3 regions of the Pseudomonas sp. R1-18 genome follow, and region 2 is predicted to be linked to each of the others. Evidence: riboswitches for the same ligand, from Rfam matches in the RefSeq annotation. Region 2 holds a riboswitch; each other region holds the start of a gene.
What was found. A riboswitch is a leader RNA that binds a small molecule or an ion and turns the genes downstream of it on or off. The one in region 2 is predicted to bind cobalamin.
Positions count from the first base shown of each region.

Region 1 (7,883 bases), 250 kb from region 2:
CCCTTGGCTTCGGGCTTGTCGCCTTTTTCCAGTTCGATGAACGGAATCAGATGCGCCACGGCCTGCTTCATTACCCGGGCGGATTTCACCACCTGCGGCAGGAACATCTTGCCCGAGCCGAACAGGTCACCGACCACGTTCATGCCGGACATCAGCGGCCCTTCGATCACTTCGATAGGCCGGGCGAACGACTGGCGCGATTCTTCGGTGTCTTCAACGATGTGTGTGGTAATGCCCTTGACCAGCGCGTGCTCCAGCCGCTGGTTGACCGGCCAGCTGCGCCACTCCTCGGTTTCGGCCTCTTTGACGCTGCCGTCGCCCTTGTACTGGTCGGCGATGGCCAGCAGCGCTTCGGTGCCCTCGGGGGTGCGGTTGAGTACCACGTCCTCGACGCAGTCGCGCAACTGCCTGGGGATCTGGTCGTAGATCTCCAGCTGACCGGCGTTGACGATGCCCATGGTCAGACCATTGCGGATCGCATGCAGCAGAAACACCGAGTGGATCGCTTCGCGCACCGGATTGTTGCCACGGAACGAGAACGATACGTTGGACACGCCGCCCGACGTCAATGCATAGGGCAGCTCGTCCCGGATGTAGGCGCAAGCATTGATGAAGTCCACGGCATAGTTGTTGTGTTCTTCAATACCCGTGGCAATGGCGAAGATGTTCGGGTCGAAGATGATGTCTTCCGGCGGGAAGCCCACTTCGTTGACCAGGATGTCGTAAGAGCGCTTGCAGATTTCCTTCTTGCGCGCTTCGGTGTCGGCCTGACCCTGTTCATCGAACGCCATGACCACCACGGCCGCGCCGTAACGCTTGCACAGGCGGGCGTGGTGAATGAACTGCTCGACGCCTTCCTTCATGCTGATCGAGTTGACGATGCCCTTGCCTTGAATGCACTTGAGGCCCGCTTCGATGACTTCCCATTTCGAGGAGTCGATCATGATCGGCACGCGGGAGATATCCGGCTCGCCCGCGATCAGGTTGAGGAAGGTCACCATGGCCTTCTTCGAGTCGAGCATGCCCTCGTCCATGTTGATGTCGATCACCTGGGCACCGGCTTCGACCTGCTGCAGCGCGACTTCCAGAGCTTCGGTGTAGTTGTCTTCGCGGATCAGACGGGCGAAACGGGCGGAACCGGTGATATTGGTTCGCTCGCCGACGTTGACGAACAGCGACTGACGGTCGATGGTGAACGGCTCAAGACCGGACAGTCGGCAGGCCTTGGGGATGTCCGGAATCGCCCGCGGCGAATATTTGGCTACCGCTTCGGCGATGGCCTGGATATGCGCGGGCGTGGTGCCGCAGCAACCGCCGATGATATTGAGAAAACCGCTGGCGGCGAACTCTTCGACCACGACCGCCATTTCCGCCGGCGTCTCGTCATACTCGCCAAACGCGTTCGGCAGGCCGGCGTTGGGGTGCGCCGAGACCCGTGTGTCAGCCTTGGCGGCCAGCTCTTCCAGATACGGACGCAAGTCTTTCGCGCCCAGCGCGCAGTTAAGGCCCACGGAAATCGGCTTGGCGTGACGCACCGAGTTCCAGAACGCTTCGGTGGTCTGCCCCGAAAGCGTCCGGCCGGAAGCGTCGGTGATGGTGCCGGAAATCATGATCGGCAGTTCATAGCCTATTTCCTCGAACACGCCCTGCACGGCAAAGATCGCCGCCTTGGCGTTGAGCGTGTCGAAAATCGTTTCGATGAGGATCAGGTCGGCGCCGCCTTCCACCAGGCCGCGCGTGGCTTCGGTGTAGTTCTCGACGAGTTCGTCGAACGTCACGTTGCGGTAGCCGGGGTCATTGACGTCGGGCGAAATCGAACAGGTCCGGCTGGTCGGGCCGACCACGCCTGCCACGAAACGCGGCTTGTCCGGCGTTTCCAGGCTCTTAGCGTCCGCCACTTTACGCGCCAGACGCGCGCCTTCGACGTTCAGTTCGTACGCCAGCGATTCCATGCCGTAGTCGGCCTGGGAAACCTGCGTGGCGTTGAAAGTATTGGTTTCGAGGATGTCGGCGCCGGCATCCAGATACGCCTTCTCGATGGCGCCAATGACATCGGGACGAGTCAGGATCAACAGATCGTTATTGCCCTTGACGTCGCTGGGCCAGTCGGCGAAGCGCGTGCCACGGTAGTCGGCTTCTTCGAGGCGATAACTCTGGATCATGGTGCCCATGCCGCCATCGAGGATCAGGATCCTCTGATTCAGAGCATTGAGGAGAGCTTGATGGCGGGCGCTACGATCGGACATGAGAGCTACCTTGGGAAGGCGGTTACAGAAAGGCCGAATCATAGCAAACCCGAGCGCTTTTTTTGGTGCTCGGGCTTTCTCATGAAAATCGCTCATGTTGGGGCGCGGAGATGAGACTGCTGAACCTGAACGGCGCTCTTGGCATTTGCATCGCCAGCTAACCCCGTCGGACCGGGCGCTTAAGGCGTAAACCCTTGCGGAACATGGCCCGCAGCCATTGCTGTTTCCTGAACGACTCGACAGATGGGCCGACTATTTCCGGCAGAACGCGGTCCGAGTGGAGTGCAATGCGAACCATCGGCTCGATAGCGTCGGTCGAGGAGCGAAAACAGGCGGTAGAGGTTTCTGGATGTTGATTTCGGTTCAAGCCCTGCGGGCGTTCGCCGCGTGGGTCGTTGTGTGTCACCACTTCATGCAGATCTTTTTCGATTTCAAGGCCAGTGGGCCAGTCGGTGAGTTCTTCGTTGCAAAGGGCGCGGTCGGCGTCGATATCTTTTTCGTCATCAGCGGTCTGGTGATTTTCCTTTCCACCCAGAACAGCGACATGCCGGCCGGGCGTTTTTTGATGCACCGGCTGATCCGCATCGTCCCTGCCTACTGGCTCTACACCGCAGCGATGGGCCTGTTGCTGCTGGTGGCGGCGCCATTCCTGCCGCATCAGGTCATCGGTTGGCAGAACTTCCTGCTGTCGCTGGTTTTCATTCCATCGGAAAACCCCGGTGGCTATGGTCTGTACCCAACCCTGAATGTGGGCTGGACGCTCAACTACGAGATGCTGTTTTACCTGCTGTTCTCGATGGTGTTTCTGTTCGAGCGCAGGCACAGGCCGCTGATCATTGCCGCCGCGCTGTTCACGGTGACCGAAGTGCTGGCTCGCACCGGTCTGATCAGTCGGTTCTACGGCAACGACATCGTGTACGAATTTCTGCTTGGAATCGGCATCGGTCTGGTCTATCGCCGTGGCTGGGTCAAGCAGGGGTTGTGGGTGCCGCTGGCGGGTGTCGTGCTGGGGCTGGTCACCATTTATATGCTGAGCAACGAGCAGCGTCTGCTCAACTGGGGGTTGCCGAGTGCCTTGATCGTGGTGTCCTGTGTTTCGCTGGAACCGTATTTCCGCGGCAGCCAGCTGCTCAAGGTGCTGGGCGATTGCTCGTATTCGGTCTATCTGCTGCACGTGCTGGTGCTGTACGGCGGCTTGCTCATGGCGCAGCGCTTCGGCCTTAATCCCTATGTCGTGTTTGCGTTCTGCGTGCCGGTGATTGCCATCGGCGCGTGGCTGAGTTACGAGTGGATTGAAAAGGGCCTGTATCGCCGGATGAAGGGCTGGCTTGACGAGCGCCAGAGCCTTCGGGAAGCGCAAAGCCTTTCCTGACAAAATTACTGGGACTTTGTGTGAGGCATCGGTTTGGCGTAAACTGCCGGCACGTCTGCGAGGAACTTTCATGACCGCTATCACTATTACCGATGCCGCCCACGATTATCTGGCCGATCTGCTGGAAAAGCAGAACACCCCCGGTATCGGCATCCGCGTGTTTATCACTCAGCCCGGCACTCAGTATGCAGAGACCTGCATTGCTTACTGCAAGCCGGGCGAAGAAAAGCCTGAAGACAAGGCCATCGGCCTGAAGAGCTTCACCGCCTGGATCGACGGCTTCAGCGAAGCGTTTCTGGACGATGCGGTAGTCGATTACGCCACCGATCGCATGGGCGGACAGCTGACCATCAAGGCACCGAACGCCAAAGTGCCGATGGTCAACGCCGACAGCCCGATCAACGAGCGTATCAACTATTACCTGCAAACCGAGATCAACCCGGGTCTGGCGAGTCATGGCGGCCAGGTCACACTGATCGACGTGGTGGAAGAGGGTGAGCAGAACATCGCCGTGCTGCAATTTGGCGGCGGCTGCCAGGGCTGCGGCCAGGCCGACGTCACGCTCAAGGAAGGCATCGAACGCACGCTGCTGGAGCGCATTCCGGAACTGGCTGGCGTTCGCGACGTGACCGACCACACCCAGAAAGAAAACGCTTACTACTGACGCATCAGGCTTGTAGGAGCGCGCTTGCCCGCGACGGCGGTGTTCCGGTCGCAGAATTATCTCTGCGGCTACGGTTGTCGCGGGCAAGCGCGCTCCTACGGGTAGTCCTACGGTCTGTACAGATGCGCATGCCCGGCCCGGTACAGCGATGATTCCCCAAACGGGTCGTCGCCCAATACCCGTCCCACCAGAATCAATGCGGTGCGCCTGAATCCCTTGGCCCGCACCTTCTCGGCGATATCCGCCAGCGTGCCCTGCACCCAGTCCTGATCCGGCCAACTGGCACGATGCACCACGGCGATCGGACAGTCCGCCCCATAGTGCGGCTGCAGCTCGGCGACGATCTTCTCCAAGTTATTGACCCCAAGGTGAATCGCCATGGTTGCCCGGTGGCTGGCGAGGCTTGCCAGCTCTTCACCGGGAGGCATCGTCGTCTTGTCGGCATAGCGGGTCAGGATCACGCTCTGGGAAATGTCCGGCAGAGTCAGCTCGGTCCCCAGCAGCGCCGCGCAGGCTGCGGTCGCAGTCACCCCAGGGATTATCTCGAACGGAATATCCAGCTCACGCAAACACCGAATCTGTTCACCGATGGCACCGTAGAGGCTGGGGTCGCCGGAATGTACCCGCGCCACATCACGGTCCTGTTCATGAGCGGATTTCATCAGGGCGATGATCTGTTCCAGATGCAGCTCCGCGCTGTTCACCACCTGCAAAGCCTGGTGTCCGTCAAGAACCGCAAGCGGCACCAGCGAACCGGCGTAGATGATGATTGGACAGCTGCGAATCAGCCGCTGCCCCTTGACGGTGATCAGCTCCGGATCACCGGGACCTGCGCCAATGAAAAAGACGGTCAATTAACTCTCCATTCAGGTTGGGGTACTCGTCGCCGGCCATTATCAGCCTTCGACAACGGCACCTGCCAGAGCAAACGTGGCGTGCGCCGACTGGCGTCTCGTGATCAGCAGACGCGCCGGAGCTCGGGCCAGTTGGCTGGCGGCTGCCAATGCCGCGCTCTCCGCGACTCCATGACAGCCGGTTCGGGCATAGGCGAGCGCGGAACGATGCGTCAGCTGTGCCTCGTAAGGGAGCAGGGTGATCGCACTCAGCAGAATCAACGGAACCTGCAACTGCTTAGCCAGAGCCAGCAGCCCCGGCTCTTCGCCTTTCAGATCGATGGAAGCCACGGCCCTGATCGCACCCGTCTCCAGGCCGAGCTCGTGCAAACCGGACTCTACAAGCTCCAGCAACTGCAGGGCTGCGCAGCCGCTGCGGCAGCCGATGCCGACGACCAGTAAAGGATCGGGCGCTGGAGGTTGCAGATCAGTACTGATAGATAGCCGCCTGGTGCCGGTTGAAACGTCCAGCCGTGCCAAGTCGGTTGTACCGGGCGCGGCGGCGCGAATGAATGCGTGACGACTGGTCGCGCCGCCACGCTACAGCGAGACAGGAGACCACGCTCGGGCGCAAAGCGTCAATCTGAACGATTGACCTGACTTCGGCCACTGCGTAGCCTTGCGCCTTGAGGTTCTCTGTTCAGGTTTGGGCAGAGCTAAGACGGGAATGCGGTCAATGCCGCAGCTGCCCCCGCAACTGTAAACGGTCAGGATCGTCGCACAGCCACTGCTCAAGCGGGAAGGCGCGACGTCTGTGCGCCAGCCGGGTTCGAGCCCGGCGGCGTGCCGCCGTGAGCCAGGAGACCTGCCTCGAACCGGGCCATTGCCCGCGAATTCTCACGACAACCGGGCGGGGTGATCCGGTGGCGATTCGAACCGCGCGCCGCGCGTACGGTTCTCGTCCCGTTTGCCCGCCGTCTCGCCAAAGGGCACCTGATGAAAACACTGGCCAAGCTCCCCGTCACCATCGTCACCGGCTTTCTGGGCTCGGGCAAGACCACCTTGCTGCGGCACATGCTGGACAACGCCGAAGGACGACGTATCGCAGTGATCGTCAACGAATTCGGCGAACTGGGTATCGACGGCGAAATCCTCAAGCAATGCACCATCGGTTGCACCGAAGAAGAGGCCAGTGGCCGGGTCTACGAGCTGGCCAACGGCTGCCTGTGCTGCACCGTTCAGGAAGAGTTCTTCCCGGTGATGCGCGAACTGGTTGCACGGCGTGGCGATCTCGATCACATCCTGATCGAAACCTCCGGGCTGGCGCTGCCCAAGCCGCTGGTTCAAGCGTTCCAGTGGCCGGAGATCCGCAATGCCTGCACGGTTGACGCGGTGATCACCGTAGTCGATAGCCCGGCGGTGCTGGCCGGTACGTTCGCGGCCTTTCCCGAGCAGGTCGACGCGCAGCGCAAGCTGGACCCCAACCTCGATCATGAATCACCGCTGCACGAATTGTTCGCCGATCAGCTGGCCAGCGCCGATCTGGTCATTCTCAACAAGGCCGATCAGCTGGACGCCGCAGGGCTAGCCGCCGTTCGTGCCGAGGTCAGCGAGGAACTGCCGCCGGCGGTCAAGGTCGTCGAAGCCAGCAATGGTCGCTTGCCGCTGAGCGTGCTGTTGGGCCTGGGCGCCGAGTCCGAAGTGCACATTGATGGTCGCAAGACGCACCATGACCATCACGACGACGGCGACCACGATGACCATGATCACGATGCCTTCGATTCGATTTCCATCACGCTACCCGAAGGCGAAGAGCGGCTGTTGCTCGACGCGCTGACGCAGCTGGTCGTGCAGCACGGCATCCTGCGGGTCAAGGGTTTCGCGGCCATTCCCGGCAAGCCGATGCGCCTGCTGATTCAAGGCGTGGGCACCCGTTTCGACAAGCACTTCGACCGTGCCTGGAGCGCCGGTGAACCTCGCGTCACGCGTCTGGTGCTGATCGGCCAGGAGCTGGACGCGGTGGCACTGGAAGCGCAACTCAACGCTGCGCTCGCCGGCTGACCGACCCATGCATTTGCTGAGAACCCAGCCCGGTGGCTTTGTGCCGGACGACAGCATCGCCGATCTCGGGCAGACGCCCGCCGAGCTGGTGATTCTTTGCAGCGGCGATTCGAGCCTGGCGCTGCTGGCCGAAGCGGCGCAGCAGTTGCCCGACAACTACCCGAGCCTGCGTCTGGCCAATCCGATGCAGGTGCAGAACCATGCGTCGGTGGACCTCTACGTCGATGAGGTGCTGCGCCACGCCAGGGTCATCCTGATTTCGCTGCATGGCGGCATCGGTTACTGGCGCTACGGCGTGGAGCGGCTGATGGAGCTGGCGGCGCGCGGCGTGCAGGTCATTCTGGTGCCGGGCGACGACCGTCCGGACCCTGAACTCAGCGATCTGAGCACCGTACCCGCCGAGGCGCGCGACCGACTCTGGCAATTTTTGCGTCAGGGCGGGCTGCACAACGCGCTGGATCTGTATCGCTGCATCGCCAGTCAGTGGCTGGGTCGCGACTACCGCTGGGGCGAGCCGCAAACGCTGCCGCGCACCGCCGTTTACCACCCGCGCACAGCCAGCGAAACACTGGCGCGCTGGCGGGCCGAATGGCTGGCGGATCAGCCGGTGGTGGCGCTGCTGTTTTACCGCTCGCACCTGCAGGCGGCGAATACCGCCTTCATCGACGAGTTCTGTACCCGGCTGCAGGCTCGGGGCCTCAATCCAT
Region 1 is NZ_CP071658.1:2,661,868-2,669,750, reverse strand. Features, by position in the region: gene metH (methionine synthase) at 1-2,246, opposite strand, end outside; gene J3P77_RS12335 (acyltransferase family protein) at 2,596-3,618, shown strand; gene nfuA (Fe-S biogenesis protein NfuA) at 3,689-4,282, shown strand; gene cobM (precorrin-4 C(11)-methyltransferase) at 4,390-5,136, opposite strand; gene J3P77_RS12320 (cobalamin biosynthesis protein) at 5,179-5,601, opposite strand; cobalamin riboswitch at 5,788-6,002, shown strand; gene cobW (cobalamin biosynthesis protein CobW) at 6,112-7,176, shown strand; gene cobN (cobaltochelatase subunit CobN) at 7,184-7,883, shown strand, end outside.
Region 1: another riboswitch for cobalamin. It lies ahead of cobW (cobalamin biosynthesis protein CobW); the one in region 2 lies ahead of J3P77_RS13410 (ABC transporter substrate-binding protein).

Region 2 (7,883 bases):
GGGACTGGCGGCAGTCGCGGTGCCCGTCTCGGGGTGATCGACGCGCGGCAGGAAGGCATTCATCGCATGGTTCTCCCGCGTACCAGAATCAGGGCGAAGACCGGCGCGCCCACCAGCGCAGTGATCACGCCGATAGGCAGCGTCTGGCCCTTGATCAGCGTGCGAGAAATCACGTCAGCGGCGATCAGAAACAGCGCCCCGCATAGAGCGCTGAGCGGCACCAGCCGAGTATGCCGCACGCCGACCAGCATGCGCACCGCATGCGGGATCACCAACCCGACGAAGCCGATGGAACCAACGATCGACACCATCACCGCGGTGACCAGCGCCGCGCAGGCGATCAGTACGATCTGCACGCGGCGCACGGCGATGCCCAATGAGGCGGCCGAATCGCTGCCGAAGATAAAGGCATCCAGCGCCCGCCTATAGAACATGCACACCAGCAGCCCCAGCAAGACCGCCGGCACCGCTAGCCACACCGAGTGCCATCGCACGCCGCTGAGGTTGCCCAGCAGCCAGAACATGATCCCTCGCGCCTGCTCGGAGCTGGCCGACTTGGTGATCAGGAATGAGGTCAGCGCGTTGAATAGCTGTGAGCCGGCAATCCCGGCCAGGATGATGTGACCCGCTGCGGTTGAACCCCGGGACGAACGGGCGAGCAGGGCAACCAGCGAGAAGGCCGCCACCGCACCGACGAACGCGCCCGCCGACAGAGATATCGCACCGGCACCGAAACCGACCACCGCGACCAGCACCGCGCCGGTCGAAGCACCGGCGGAAATGCCCAGCAGGTAGGGGTCCGCCAACGGATTGCGCAGCAACGACTGCAGCACCACGCCGGAAATCGCCAGCCCCGCGCCGCACGCTGCGGCGACGATGGCGCGGGTCAGCCGGTAGTTCCAGATAATGCCTTCGTCGATAGGGTCCAGCACATAACCTGCGTCCCACAACTTATTGGCGAGCGTCTGAAGAATCACATGCACGCTGATGCTGGTTTCGCCGATGGCGGTACCCGCGAGCACGGCCGCCAGCAGGAGTGCGGCGACCCAGAGCGAATGGCCTAGCGCTACGGAGATCTTCATGGCGCCTTGCTGAACCGGTCGGCGGCGCTGGCGAGTTCCTCGATGCCGGTGAACAGCCGCAGGCTGGCCTGCATGCCGTCAGCGTCGATGATCACGATGCGGTCATTCTTCACCGCGTCCATGTTGCGAGTGACAGGGTCGGATTTGAGGAATTCAAGTTTCTTGCGATAGTCGTCGGCCGGGAAGCGGCGGCGATCCATGCGGGCAATCACGATAATGTTCGGGTTGGCTTTGGCGATGGTTTCCCAGCCTACGGTCGGCCATTCTTCGTCGGATTGCACGATGTTGCGCATGCCCAGGCTTTGCAGCATGAAATCCGGAATGCCCTTGCGGCCGGCGACATAAGGGTCGATGTCCAGATCGGCGCTGGAGAACCAGAAAACAGCGGACACGTTCTTGTCGTGGTTGCGCTGCACGTTGGCGAGGGCGGTCTTCAGGCGCTCTTGAAGTTGCGCGATCAGTTGCTGGCCGCGATCCTGCACGTCGAAGATCTGCGCCAGCTGCTCGATGCTCTTGTAGATCGATTCGATGCGGAACGGCTCAAGACGCGTGCCGTCGGCGCCGACCAGATTGTCCTTGCCTTCGCAGTCCGACGGCATGAGGTAGGTCGGAATCTTCAGTTCATGAAACTGCTCACGGGTGCCGACCACGCCTTGCTTGCCCACCATCCATTCCAGTTGAACGGCGACCAGCCCCGGCCGCTTGCCGATCACCGACTCGAAGCTGGGTTCGTTGTCCGCCAGGCGCTCGATGGTGTCGTTCTGCGCCTTGAACTGCGGCAGTACGTCGTTGAACCACAGCGACGTACCGACAAGTCGGTCGCCCAGGCCAAGTTCGTAGAGCATTTCGGTACCGGCCTGGCCGATAGTCACCGCCCGCGCAGGTGCCTGAGCAAACGTCAGCTGCATGCCACAGTTTTCCACCGTCAGCGGATACCGGGTGGGGGCGGCAACGCAGAGCGTAGAAAGGCCGAGGGCGGTGATCAATGTGGCGAGGCGCGGCAATGACATGAAATGCGATCTCCTTTCGTACGTGTGCAAGGCGCAAGGTACTTGCAGGAAACACATCCCGGGCCGCTGCCGACAAGGCAGGGCAGAAAAGAGCGCAGCGAATGCGCGCGGATGTCCTTCCCGGACACCCCGCCGGTTAGTGTTTGCAGCAGGTCGGCAGGTCTCCTGACTGGCATGTCATGGCCATGTTCCGGCCTTCCCGGGGAGAACCCAGTGGCCAAGCAGATGCTCGAAACAAGACTCGATGCCTACAGTTGCGGGGGCAGTTCCGGTTACGGCCCGTTGGACGGAGCCGCGCGAATTCCCTGTTAGTTCCTTTCGGAAACCGACGGGGCGGCATGTTATATGATAACGAAATCAGATGCTAATGCTTTTGCCGGTGGGAAAGCGCTCGCCATTGCAAAGCGCGGCACACCCCAGTGGCTGCCGCCTGCCTTGCAAACTCACGACCGAATAGCCGATAAAACTTCGGCGTGGTAGAGCGGGGGGATGGAAAGTGCGGCGGGCCTGGCGCGGTGCGGGCCCGCCGTGACATCAGCTGACCTTGAAGCGACGTACCAGCGTGATCAGCCGTGCGTTGGATTCCGACAGCGCCGCGGTGCTCTTCTCGTTACTGGAGCCACCTTCGACCAGCTCCTCAACGATGTGGCGGACGGCGATGATATTGCGGCTGATCTCTTCGGACACGGCGCTCTGCTCTTCGGCGGCCGTCGCGATCTGGGTGCTCAGGTCGTTGATGCGCAGTACCGAGTTGGTCATGTTGTCGAGGCCCGAGTTGACCGCATTCGTCTTGCCGGCCGTGGCCTGACAGCTCTGGCGCGTTTTCTCCATGGCCGCGACGGCGGCGCTGACGCCTTGCTGCAGGCTGGATAGCATCTCGTTGATTTCCGAGGTGCTGGTCTGGGTGCGCGCGGCAAGGGCCCGTACCTCGTCCGCGACCACCGCAAAGCCTCGGCCCTGTTCGCCGGCGCGTGCCGCTTCAATGGCCGCGTTCAACGCCAGCAGGTTGGTCTGCCCGGCAATTTCACCGATTACCGCCAGTACCGCGTTGATACGTTTGGCGTCTTCCTGCATCGACTGCACTTTGCTGGTTGCCGAATCGACTTCGCTGATCAGCGCCGTGACGCTGTCCGAGGCCTCGATGACCACGGTTTTCGACACCTGAGCGTCCTGATTGGCGGACTGGGTGAAGTCTGCAGTCTGCGCCGCACTGCGGGCCACTTCTTCGGCCGTGGAAGACATCTGGGTGATGGCGGTTACGGCCTGATCCGTTTCGCTGGCATGGCGGACCAGAATGGTGTTGGTCGCGCTGGCCTGATGACGAAGCTGATCGATACCGCTGGCAATGTCGCTGGTGGAAGTACTGACTTCGACCATCATGCGTTGCAGGTAAGCGATGAAGCGGTTCACCGATTCGCCCACCTGGTCGACTTCGTCCTGGCCTTTGACGGCGATGCGGCGAGTCAGATCGGCATCGCCGGCCGACAGCGAGTCGATGTTGGATTTGAGTACGCCAAGGCGTTTCATCAGCGCCCGGAGCGCAACCATCATCAGCACCAGCAGCACCAGAACCATGGGGATCTGCAACCAGGCCAGTGTCTTGAGCACGGTCGCGCTCTGGGCCATGAGCAGGTGCGAGTTCTGCGCAACCGCCAGAACCCATGGCGTGCCGGTGACCGGCAGGAGGAACAGCGTCGACTCTTCGCCGTCGCTGCTTTCATAAGTCAATCGCGAGCTGCCGGTGTTGTGGGCGGCCAGCGCGGTCTTGATGGCGTTGATGAAAGTCGACTGGCTCGCCAGCTCGGAAATGTTGCGCAGCACGATCTTGTCGTTGCTGCCCGGAACATTCGACAGAATCTTGCCATCCGCTTCGAGGATCATGATCCGCGCGTTGGCTTCGCGCTCCTTGGCTGCCACCAGCTCGTTGAAAAAGCCGAGGGTCACGTCGATGGTCGACACGCCCCAGGCCTTGCCGTCCTTGGTAATCGCCATGGCGCAGTTAGTGCGTGGTTCAGGGCTTGCGGCGTCCTGATACGCCGGCGCCCAGGCGCATTTGCCCGCCGGCGAATTCAGGCCGCCCTTGTGCCAGCCCTGGTCAAAATAGTTGAGCGATTCAGCGGAGTTCCAGTGTGTGTTGACGATCAGCTTGCCCGAGGCATCACGATGGAAGAACGAGCTGTGTTTCGCACGCCCTTCGGTACGCACGTTCGGGAGAGGCCAGATGCCGCCGCCGAAGACCTTGGCCTCGCCGTATTGGTTGACCATGAACGGCAGAAGACGGTCGATTTCGTCGCTGGACAGTTGCGGTACCAGCTCGGTAATCACACGAGCCTGGGCCTGCACGCGGGCCAGCTCGGTGCGGATCTCGTCGCTGATGTCACCGGCCTTGGAGGTGAGGATGCTTTCGTCGGTGGCGGTAAGCCTTGGCGTAACGAATTGGCCGATGCCATAGATTGTCAGAAAGATGACCACTGCCATGAAGCTGAGGAAGGTTGCGGTGTAGCGTGCTTGCACGGTCTTGAACGTGGCCATTGTGATCCCTGAGGCAAATGGAGAGAGGCTGATAGCTCAGGTGTCGGCACTGGGGACGGATTCTTGACACGACAAACTGCCATCCCCGGGCAAAGCGACGGGCGGCGGGGCGGGAAAGAAATCCGAAGAGGCGCCGGCCTCGACAACAGTTGAATGACAGATGCCGCCACAGTGTTTCCCGGGCGGCATTCACAGCGCCGAAGCGTTCGCCGTAATGGCGATCTAGAAGATGTAGTCAGTGGTCAGGAAGTTCGATTCCCGATTACGAATGATGTCGCTGACCAGCGCTTTGTTGTTGTCCTGGAATCTGGTAGCCACCAGCGTGCGAATTGAAAACACCCGCAGGGCGTCATGGACCGACAGCGTACCTTCAGCCGAATTCTTGCGTCCATTGAACGGATATTGGTCAGGCCCGCGCTGGCATTGCGTGTTGATGTTGATACGCCCCACCTGATTGGCGAAGACGTCGACCAGTCGACCCACCTGCTTTGAATCGCGGCCGAAAATACTCAGTTGCTGTCCGAAATCGGAGTTCAGCACGTAGTCGATAACCTCATTGATATCGCGATACGGCACGACCGGGACAACCGGGCCGAACTGCTCTTCGTGATAGACGCGCATTTGGTCCGTAACCGGGTAGAGCAGGGCGGGATAGAAGAAACTCTCGCAGAACTGCGCGCCGCCAGTGTTTACCACCTTGGCACCTTTGCCGAGCGCGTCGGCGACCAGCCCTTGCAGGTAGTCGGTCTTGCCCGGCTCCGGCAACGGCGTCAGCGATACGCCCGGTTCCCACGGCATGCCCGGCTTGAGTTGAGCGAGCTTGTGCTGGAACTTCTCCAGGAAACTGCCAGCCACGTCTTCGTGCACGAACAGGATTTTCAGCGCCGTGCAGCGCTGGCCGTTGAACGACAGCGAACCGGTCACCGACTCGCTGACCGCATTGTCCAGATCGGCATCGGGCAGCACGATACCGGGGTTCTTGGCGTCCAGGCCCAGCGCGGCGCGCAGGCGGTGCGGGCGAGGGTGGAGTTTCTTCAGGTCGCTGGCAGCCTTGTTGGTACCGATGAACGCGAAGATATCAATCATGCCGCTGGCCATCAGCGCGCTCACCGTGTCGCGACCACTGCCGTAGATCACATTGATGACCCCTGCGGGGAAGCTGTCGCGGAACGCTTCCAGCAACGGGCGAATCAGCAGCACTCCGAACTTCGCGGGCTTGAACACTACGGTGTTGCCCATGATCAGCGCCGGAATCAGCGTGGTGAAGGTTTCGTTCAGCGGATAATTGTAGGGCCCCATGCACAGGGTGACGCCCAGCGGCACGCGGCGGATCTGCCCGAGCGTGTCCTGCTCCAGCTCGAAGCGGCTCGACCTGCGGTCCAGCTCCTTGAGCGCATTGATGGTATCGACGATGTAGTCACAGGTGCGGTCGAACTCTTTCTCCGAATCCTTGAGGTTCTTGCCGATCTCCCACATCAGCAGGTTGACCACTGCGGTGCGCTGCTCACGCATACGCTTGAGGAACGCCTCAACATGCTGGATCCGCTCGGCCACCCGCATGGTCGGCCAGCGTCCCTGGCCCCGGTCATACGCCTGAACGGCCGCATCGAGCGCGGTCATTGCGGTCGGCGCATCCATCAGCGGCGTGCTGCCCAGAATGACCGGTTCCAGCCCTTGCGCATTGCGCAGATAAACCGGGCTGCGGACAGGCGCCAGCGGCCCGGCCCACATGCGCAGCTCGCCGTTGACCAGATATTCGCGTTGCTCAACAGGTTCCCCGAGCTGGTACGCCTGCGGAATGTCTTCGGCGGAGGGGAACAGTGTTGCGAGACGGTTCTGCAAGGGCATTTCTTTCACCTCGTATATTGAGCGCCTGGAGCGGATCCCGACACACTACGCCACGCTCGACCGGCCATGAACCCCACCGACGGCAAGCATCGGATATTTAAAGGAAAAAACTTTGAGGGTCGTGCTTGACTTCCTCTTCGTAATCAGTAACATAGCGCTCATTCCGCGATAGCTCAGTTGGTAGAGCAAGTGACTGTTAATCACTGGGTCCCTGGTTCGAGTCCAGGTCGTGGAGCCACTTTAGATTCAAGGCGTTGCAGCGAATGTGTAGGAAATGTCCTCACATTCGCACCGCTGCCGAAGCCAGGTTCAACACCTTGGCGGTAGTCGGAAATATGGCTTGAATCGCCCTTCGAAACACTATTTCATCCGACCACAGGTCACGCAGCGCTGCCTCTAATCACTCGATGCAGAGGCCGGCGACATGAAATCGCATCCATCGTTTCAACCAAAGGCGGACCGGGCAAGACCACGGCCACTGCCGATCCTGGCGCGTTCTGCGCCGATGGCAACCTCAAAACCTTGCTTGTAGACCTTGATACCCAGCCTTCGCTGTCCTCTTTCTATCACGTGGACCATGAAGCATCCGGCGGCACCTATCAGCTGATCGCACAAAACGACACCCAGCCGGAGGTCATCCTCGGCCACAAGTGCATCCCAACCTGTCTTTCACTGCTGTCGTCACATCCTGACAGCACGGTGACAGCTATCACAGCCAGGCAGTGCCCGATTCGGCGACGAGGCCTTGCGATCTCCTGTTCATTAAAGCAATTCAGTCCTGATTGATTGTCGACTTCACCCGAGACATGCAATGGCACACGCAGACGGTTAGTTCCGAGCGGCTCACTGCTGCGACGCTTGGCTACGTCATCGGTTCGGCTTAGTGATGATCAGCGTCGTCCCTCTGTTGCCATCCTCATTGCTAAGCCGGCGAGCACCGTTCCCATGAACCAGCGCTGAACCAGTGCGAACGCAGGGCGACGGGTGAACAGGATTGCCACGGAGGCAGCTGACATGACAATCAAGGCATTGACCACGACGCTGATGCCGATCTGCATCGTTCCAAGTACCAACGCCTGACTCAATACGCTTCCCTTAGCCGGATCTATGAATTGGGGCAGCAGGGACAGATAAAGCACGGCGATCTTGGGGTTCAGCAAGTTCGTCAGGAAACCCATTAGTAAAAGCTTGCAGGGACTGTCCTTGACGAGATCCTTTACTTGGAAAGAGGAACGACCGCCAGGACGCACTGCTTGCCAAGCCAGCCACAGCAGATAGATGGCTCCAGCAAAACGGACAGTGTCATAGGCAAACGGGATGGCAAGCACGAGCGCGGTGATACCGAACGCGGCGCAAAGCATGTAAAAGACAAAGCCTAGCGCGACCCCGCCAAGCGAGATTAGCCCAGCCG
Region 2 is NZ_CP071658.1:2,909,369-2,917,251, reverse strand. Features, by position in the region: gene J3P77_RS13420 (ABC transporter ATP-binding protein) at 1-63, opposite strand, end outside; gene J3P77_RS13415 (FecCD family ABC transporter permease) at 60-1,082, opposite strand; gene J3P77_RS13410 (ABC transporter substrate-binding protein) at 1,079-2,092, opposite strand; cobalamin riboswitch at 2,231-2,437, opposite strand; partial or broken gene J3P77_RS13405 (methyl-accepting chemotaxis protein) at 2,627-3,151, opposite strand; partial or broken gene J3P77_RS13400 (cache domain-containing protein) at 3,536-4,357, opposite strand; gene J3P77_RS13395 (NADP-dependent glyceraldehyde-3-phosphate dehydrogenase) at 4,847-6,472, opposite strand; tRNA gene J3P77_RS13390 (tRNA-Asn) at 6,635-6,710, shown strand; gene J3P77_RS13385 (ParA family protein) at 6,806-7,258, shown strand; gene J3P77_RS13380 (LysE family translocator) at 7,363-7,883, opposite strand, start outside.

Region 3 (7,883 bases), 1.6 Mb from region 2:
AGTCACATTTAGTTCGATTGAATTTGCAAATCACTTTGATAGCGGGCATAGTCTCGCCTTCTTTACAGTTCAGCCACGGTCGTGCCCATGCAAGTTGTTCGCTTCGCACCCCTCGTGCCTCTCGCACTCGTTACATTGCTGTTCGGTTGCTCAGCCAATCTACCGGTTTCTCAACAAGAGCCCGCACCGCAAAAAGCGCATTACCAGACATCGAATAACGTTCAGTCTCCCGCCGCCCGCGCCGATGTCGCGGACCTGCAGGACGAACTGGCCACGCAGGACGAGCTTGCCCGTTTTGCTGACAACAAGCCTTACCAGCTGCCGGTGCTGGCCGACAGCATTCTGGAACGTGGCAAGTCGCTGATCGGCACTCGCTACCGTTTCGGCGGAAGCTCTACCACTTCGGGTTTCGATTGCAGCGGCTTCATCGGTTATCTGTTCCGCGAAGAAGCGGGCATGACCCTGCCGCGTTCGACACGCGACATGATCAACGTGGACGCTCCGCTGGTCGCGCGTAACAACCTCAAGCCTGGCGATCTGCTGTTCTTCAGCACGCGTGGCCGTGGTCGTGTCAGTCACGCAGCGATCTACCTGGGCGATGACCAGTTCATCCACTCCAGCAGCCGCCGCAGCGGTGGCGTGCGCATCGACAGCCTCGATGATGCGTACTGGAGCAAGACCTTCATCGAAGCCAAGCGAGCGCTGGCCATGGCCCCCGATGCCGGTGTGAAAACCCGGCCAGCGGTACAGACGACCGCGATGACCTCGACTAAAGTCAAGACCGCAGTCAAACGCCGTAAATAATGCAACGCGCAGACAGGCCTCGGGCCTGTCTGCGTTTTAAAGCTTTTCGGCAGCGTAAGCCGCATCCGGATCAGGACGTTGTGGGTTATGTCGATTACGTTACGCCTGACAGTGGTTGTTCTGGCCGTGTTGCTCAGCGCTTGCAGCAGTGCGCCCCCTTCCAGACCTGAGGTGGTTTACCGCCCGGTGGTCACCGCTCCCCCTCAAGTTCTTTCCCAGGCCGCGGAAGACGTGCTGTTTCGCGCGCTCGGGCTGGTCGGCACGCCTTATCGCTGGGGCGGCAATACCCCCGATTCCGGTTTTGATTGCAGTGGTCTGATCGGTTATGTCTATCGTGACGCGGCGGGCATCAGCCTGCCACGCTCAACGCGCGACATGATCGTGATCAGGGCGCCGGACGTCGCGCTGGACCAACTGCAATCCGGCGACCTGGTGTTCTTTGCCACATCGGGTGGTTCGCAGGTGTCCCATGCCGGGATTTATGTGGGTGAAGGCCGCTTTGTCCACGCTCCGGCTACAGGCGGCACCGTGAAACTCGACAGCCTCAACAAGCCGTATTGGCAAAAGGCCTACCTCAACGCCAAGCGCGTGATCCAGGCGTCCGACCTGGCGCAGAACGCGCACTGACAACAGTGGCCACCATTCTCTGATGAGCAGGCGCCGCCAACGATCTGTGGGAGATTCTATGTTCGGGCGGTAGCCCTAAACCGCCCTTGGGCAGAAACTCCTGGTGCCCGCGAATCCGCTTTTGATTCTGCCCGCAGGGCGTGGGAGTGACCGGGCGGCGATCCGCTTGCTCTGGGCGGCAATCCGACGATCTGGCGCGTAGCGGCAGTAATCCTGGCGACCCTGTTTATACCGCATGAACCCTCTTGCTGCCGGTTCCCGGCAGATCGCAGGCAAGCCAGCTCCTACAGTTCGTGCAGCGCTGCGGTTCTTGTGGGAGCGACCAAGGTCGCTCCCACAAAAAGCGTACATGAGCTGCGCCCCGAGCCTACTTCGCCGAAGTCACGCGCCAGATCTTGTTGCCCACGTCATCAGCCACCAGCAGGCCGCCGCGCTGGTCGTTGACCACGCCCACCGGGCGGCCCATCGCTTCTTCGTCGTCATTCAGGAATCCGGTCAGTACGTCCACCGGCGCGCCGTGGGGTTTGCCGGCGTTGAACGGGATGAAAACCACTTTGTAACCGCTATGCGGTTTGCGGTTCCAGGAGCCGTGCTGGCCGATGAACAGCCCTTCGTTGAACGGCCCGGCCAGGGTCTTGCCGTCGGCAAACACCAGGCCCAGCGACGCGGTGTGTGGGCCGACTGCGTAATCGGGCACGATAGCCTTGGCGACCAGATCGGGTTTCTGCGGTTTGACGCGCTCGTCCACATGCTGGCCGTAATAGCTGTAAGGCCAGCCGTAGAAACCGCCATCCTGCACTGAGGTCACGTAATCCGGCACCAGGTCGCTGCCGATCTCGTCGCGCTCGTTGACCGCAGTCCATAGCTTGCCGCTGACCGGTTCCCAGTCCATGCCGTTGGGGTTGCGCAGGCCGGAAGCGAAGATGCGGTGGCTGCCGGTGGCTGCGTCGACTTCCCAGATAGCCGCGCGACCTTCCTCCTGGTCCATGCCGTTCTCGCCGACGTTGCTATTGGAGCCGACGGTGACGTACAGCTTGCTGCCGTCCTTGCTGGCGATGACGTTCTTGGTCCAGTGATGATTGAGCGTGCCACCGGGCAGGTCGACCACCTTGGTGGGCTGCGCGTTGATAGATGTCTGGCCGGGCTCATACGGAAAGCTGATCAGGCGATCGGTGTCGGCGACGTACAGCTTGTTGCCCACCAGTGTCATGCCGAATGGCGAGTTGAGATTCTCCAGAAACACGGTGCGGGTCTCCGCCACGCCGTCATGGTTGGTGTCGCGCAGCAGCGTGATCCGGTTGGCGCTCGGTACGCCGGCGCCGGCACGGCCCATGACTTTCTTCATTACCCAGCCGCGAATGCCTTTTTCATCGTCCGGCTTGGCGGGCGCGTTGGTTTCGGCCACCAGCACGTCCCCGTTGGGCAGTACGTATAGCCAGCGCGGGTGGTCGAGCCCTTCAGCGAAAGCCGCGACCCGGGTGCCCGGCGCGGCCACGGGCCCGGCGCCTTTTTCCCAGCCCACCGCTGGCGCGATGTTGACCGTCGGAATCAGCGTCTTGTTGGGTGCCGGTAGCTTGGGGGCAGGCCCGGTACCATCCGAAACCTGAAGGGTCGAGGACTCTCCGCAGGCCGCGAGGCCGCCGGCGACCAGCAGCAATACCGCAAAATGAGGTCTGAATATGAACATGGCAATCTCCAGAAAAGCATGGGCCGGTCACCCTGAGGCTGGTAACTGCGATGCCGGTCACACCGATAGAGCCAGCCTGGCGCCTGAGGTTCCGCGATCTGCGGCGCCCGGCGCCCATGTTGATTGACGCTCACCCCCCAACCCTCTACCCTTCGCGGCTTGTTTCAGGTGCTCCGCAATCGCCGATTGGCGGAGTGAAACAGGGAAGCCGGTAAGCATCGACAGATTCGATCCCGGCGCTGCCCCCGCAACGGTAGATGAGTCAAGGCTGCGCAACACGCCACTGTGCTCCGCACGGGAAGGCGCGCCGCCGGGGAAACCGCTCATGAGCCCGGAGACCGGCCTGATTCACTCAATGGCATCACGGAGGGTGATGCTCTGCGCAGGGCGTTCGCCGTGCTGTCCAGTGCTGTCCTTCCGTCTGCTGTCGCGTGCCTTCCAGCGGAGAGCTTAGATGAACGAATCCCCCGAACGTGACGAACGCCATCTGGCACGCATGCTGCGCAAAAAAGCCGTGATGGACGAGCGTATCGCCAACTCGCCTAACGAATGCGGCCTGCTGCTGGTGCTGACCGGCAACGGCAAGGGCAAGAGCAGCTCGGCGTTCGGCATGCTGGCGCGGGCCATGGGCCACGACATGCAGTGCGGCGTGGTGCAGTTCATCAAGGGTCGCAACAGCACCGGCGAAGAACTGTTCTTCCGCCGCTTCCCCGAGCAGGTGCGTTACCACGTGATGGGCGAAGGCTTCACCTGGGAAACCCAGGACCGTCAGCGCGACATCGCCGCCGCCGAAGCCGCCTGGGAAGTGTCCCGCGAAATGCTGCGCGATCCTTCCATCGGCCTGGTGATTCTCGACGAGCTGAACATCGCCCTCAAGCATGGCTATCTCGATCTGGATCAGGTGCTGGCGGATTTGCAGGCTCGGCCGCCGATGCAGCATGTGGTGGTGACCGGTCGTGGCGCGAAGCCTGAATTGATCGACCTTGCCGACACCGTTTCCGAGATCGGCGTGGTCAAGCACGCTTTCCAGGCGGGCATCCGTGCGCAGAAGGGCATCGAGCTGTGAGTGACTTTTCATGAGGGCGCCACGTGAGTGCCCGGCCGTATTGATCGCCGCGCCTGCCTCGGGGCAGGGCAAGACCACCGTCACCGCGGCACTGGCCCGGTTGCACCGCAATCAGGGGCGCAAGGTCCGGGTCTTCAAGTGCGGACCGGACTTTCTCGACCCGATGATTCTCGAACGGGCCAGTGGCGCGCCGGTCTATCAGCTGGACCTGTGGATGGTCGGCGCCGATGAAAGCCGTCGCCTTTTGTGGGAAGCGGCCGGCGAAGCCGATCTGATCCTGATCGAAGGCGTGATGGGGCTGTTCGATGGCACGCCCTCCAGCGCCGATCTGGCGCGCCATTTTGGCGTGCCGGTGCTGGGCGTGATCGATGGCACCGCCATGGCTCAGACCTTTGGCGCGCTGGCGCTCGGGCTTGCGCGCTATCAGCCGGACCTGCCATTTGCCGGAGTGCTGGCCAATCGCGTAGGCACCGTGCGCCATGCGCAACTGCTCGAAGGCAGCCTCACCGAAGGCCTGCGCTGGTATGGCGCGCTGTCGCGTGAAACCGGCATCGAACTGCCGAGCCGGCACCTCGGGCTGGTCCAGGCCAGCGAGCTGAACGATCTGGATCTGCGTCTGGATGCGGCCGCCGAAGCTCTGGCCAGCACCTGCCAGGTAGCATTGCCACCCGCCGTGACCTTTACCGCGCCCGACCCACTGGCCATCGCGCCTTTGCTGGCCGGTGTACGAATTGCCATTGCCCATGACGAAGCCTTTGCCTTTACTTACGGCGCCAGCCTGGACCTGCTGCGGGCGATGGGGGCTGAGCTGTGCTTCTTCTCGCCGATCCGCGACACCGCGTTGCCGGATGCCGACAGCCTTTATCTGCCCGGCGGCTATCCTGAACTGCACCATTGCACGCTGGCCGGGAATACTCCGATGCTCAACGCCATCCGCGCGCACCATCAGGCCGGCAAGCCCATTCTCGCGGAGTGCGGCGGCATGCTTTATCTGCTCGATGCGTTGACAGACGTCGATGGCCAACGCGCGGAACTGGTCGGTCTGCTGGCCGGTGAAGCGGTCATGCAAAAGCGCCTGGCGGCGCTCGCGTTGCAGTCCGTCGAGCTGGCTGAAGGGGTGCTGCGCGGCCACACTTACCACCATTCGTTGACCAGCACCCAGCTGCAGCCGGTCGCCCGAGGCGTCAGCCCCAATGGCGGGCGCGGCGCGGAAGCGGTTTACCGCGACGGGCGACTGACCGCTTCCTACGTGCACTTCTATTTCCCTTCCAACCCTGAAGCGATTGCGGCGCTGTTGCGACCATGAGCGATCACGCTTTCAGCCCCGACGAGCGGGCGGCGGTCTACCGGGCAATTGCCGAGCGTCGCGATATGCGCCACTTCAGCGGCGGCAGCGTCGCGCCTGAGCTTCTGGCGCGCCTGCTTGAAGCGGCGCATCAGGCACCCAGTGTCGGCCTGATGCAGCCCTGGCGTTTCATTCGCATCAGCGACCCGGCCCTGCGAGCGCGTATCCAGGAGCAGGTGGAGCAAGAGCGAATCCGCACCGCCGAGGCGTTGGGCGAGCGTTCCGACGATTTCATGAAGCTTAAGGTCGAGGGCATCAGCGATTGCGCCGAGGTGTTGGTCGCTGCGCTCATGGAGGGCCGTGAACAGCATGTTTTCGGCCGCCGCACCTTGCCGGAAATGGACATGGCTTCGTTGTCCTGCGCCATCCAGAACCTGTGGCTGGCCTCGCGCGCCGAAGGCCTGGGCATGGGCTGGGTGTCGCTGTTCGAACCGCAGGCGCTGGCGCAACTGCTGGAAATGCCGGATGGCGCCAAGCCGGTGGCAATCCTTTGCCTTGGGCCGGTGAAGGAGTTTTATCCGGCGCCGATGCTGGTGCTGGAAGGCTGGGCGCAAGCGCGGCCGCTGCATCAATTGCTGTATGAAAACCGATGGGGAGTGAGTCAATGAGTGTGGCGCTGTTGAGCGTCGCCGGGGTTGCGCTGGATGCGCTGCTCGGTGAGCCGAAACGCAGTCATCCGCTGGTAGCGTTCGGGCGGCTGGCGAACCGGATCGAGCAGCGTTTCAATTCCGGCGGGCGTGGCTGGCGCAGCCATGGCGTGACCGCCTGGGTGCTGGCGGTAGTGCCGTTGACCCTGCTGGCGACCGCCTTGAGCTGGCTTCCTTATATTGGCTGGATCGTGGAGATCCTCGCACTCTATTGTGCGCTGGGCCTGCGCAGCCTGGGCGAGCATGTCGAGCCGGTGGCTCAAGCGTTGCGCAGCGACGATCTGGACGAAGCGCGCCTGCGCGTCGGCTATCTGGTGAGCCGCCAGACGTCGGAGCTGGACCCGACCGAAGTTGCCCGTGCCGCCACAGAATCGGTGCTGGAGAACGGCAGTGACGCAGTATTTGCGGCGCTGTTCTGGTTCGTCGTGGCGGGAGCGCCCGGCGTGGTGTTATATCGCCTGAGTAATACGCTGGACGCCATGTGGGGCTATCGCAATGAGCGCTTCGAACGTTTCGGCTGGGCCGCGGCAAGAATCGACGACCTGCTCAATTACATTCCCGCGCGTCTGGTAGCTTTAACCTACGCCCTGTTGGGCAAGACGCGTCTGGCGTTGCGCTGCTGGCGCACTCAGGGGCCGACCTGGGACAGCCCCAATGCCGGCCCGGTAATGGCGGCCGGTGCCGGTGCGCTAGGCGTTGAACTGGGCGGCGCTGCGATCTATCACGGCGAGCTGCATCAGCGTCCGCAATTGGGCGAGGGCGTACCGGCGGATGCCAGCTCCATCGACCGCGGCTGGCAACTGGTGCAGCGCGGCGTCTGGCTATGGCTGCTGGTGCTGTGCGTGGGGGCCGAGTTCTATGCTTGAGCATGGCGGACGGCTGCGCGCAGCCGCGCAACATTACGGGATCGATCGGTCCGAGTGGCTCGACCTGTCCACCGGCATCGCGCCCTGGTCGTGGCCGATACCGGATATTCCCGAGCATGCCTGGGCGCGGCTGCCCGAAACCGAGGATGGTCTCGAAGCGGCCGCTCGCGGCTATTACGGTGCACCGCAGTTGTTGCCGGTGCCCGGCTCGCAGGCGGCGATTCAGGCGCTGCCGCGTATCCGCAGTGGCGGCAAGGTCGGCGTATTGTCGCCGTGCTATGCCGAGCACGCCCACGCGTGGCGCAAGAGCGGGTTCGTGGTGCGCGAGGTGCGAGAGGATGAAGTCGATTACTTCCTCGATACGCTCGACGTGCTCGTGGTGGTCAACCCGAACAACCCGACCGGCCTGCACCTGAGCCGCGAACGGCTGCTGGAATGGCACGCTCGTCTTTCCGAGCGTGGCGGATGGCTGGTGGTAGATGAAGCGTTCATGGATAACACACCCGGGTTGAGCCTGGCCGCGCAAACCTCGCGCACCGGGCTGATCGTGCTGCGGTCGTTCGGCAAGTTCTTCGGCCTTGCCGGGGTGCGGCTCGGCTTCGTGCTGGCCGAGCCGATAGTGCTCAAGGCGCTGGCCCAGGAGATCGGTCCCTGGGCGGTCAGCGGACCGACGCGGATCATCGGCCAGGCTTGCCTTGCCGATCTGGCCGGACATGCGCGGCAACGCGAGCGCACCGAGCAGGCGCGGGACCGGCTGGTCAGGCTGCTTGGTGAGCAGGGTCTGGAGCCCCAGGGCGGCTGCGCGCTGTTTCAGTGGCTGGTCACGCCCAAAGCCCATTCG
Region 3 is NZ_CP071658.1:1,322,719-1,330,601, forward strand. Features, by position in the region: gene J3P77_RS06110 (NAD-dependent deacylase) at 1-12, shown strand, start outside; gene J3P77_RS06115 (C40 family peptidase) at 88-804, shown strand; gene J3P77_RS06120 (C40 family peptidase) at 892-1,431, shown strand; gene J3P77_RS06125 (PQQ-dependent sugar dehydrogenase) at 1,799-3,118, opposite strand; cobalamin riboswitch at 3,268-3,479, shown strand; gene cobO (cob(I)yrinic acid a,c-diamide adenosyltransferase) at 3,573-4,184, shown strand; gene J3P77_RS06135 (cobyrinate a,c-diamide synthase) at 4,195-5,490, shown strand; gene bluB (5,6-dimethylbenzimidazole synthase) at 5,487-6,137, shown strand; gene cbiB (adenosylcobinamide-phosphate synthase CbiB) at 6,134-7,042, shown strand; gene cobD (threonine-phosphate decarboxylase CobD) at 7,035-7,883, shown strand, end outside.
Region 3: another riboswitch for cobalamin. It lies ahead of cobO (cob(I)yrinic acid a,c-diamide adenosyltransferase); the one in region 2 lies ahead of J3P77_RS13410 (ABC transporter substrate-binding protein).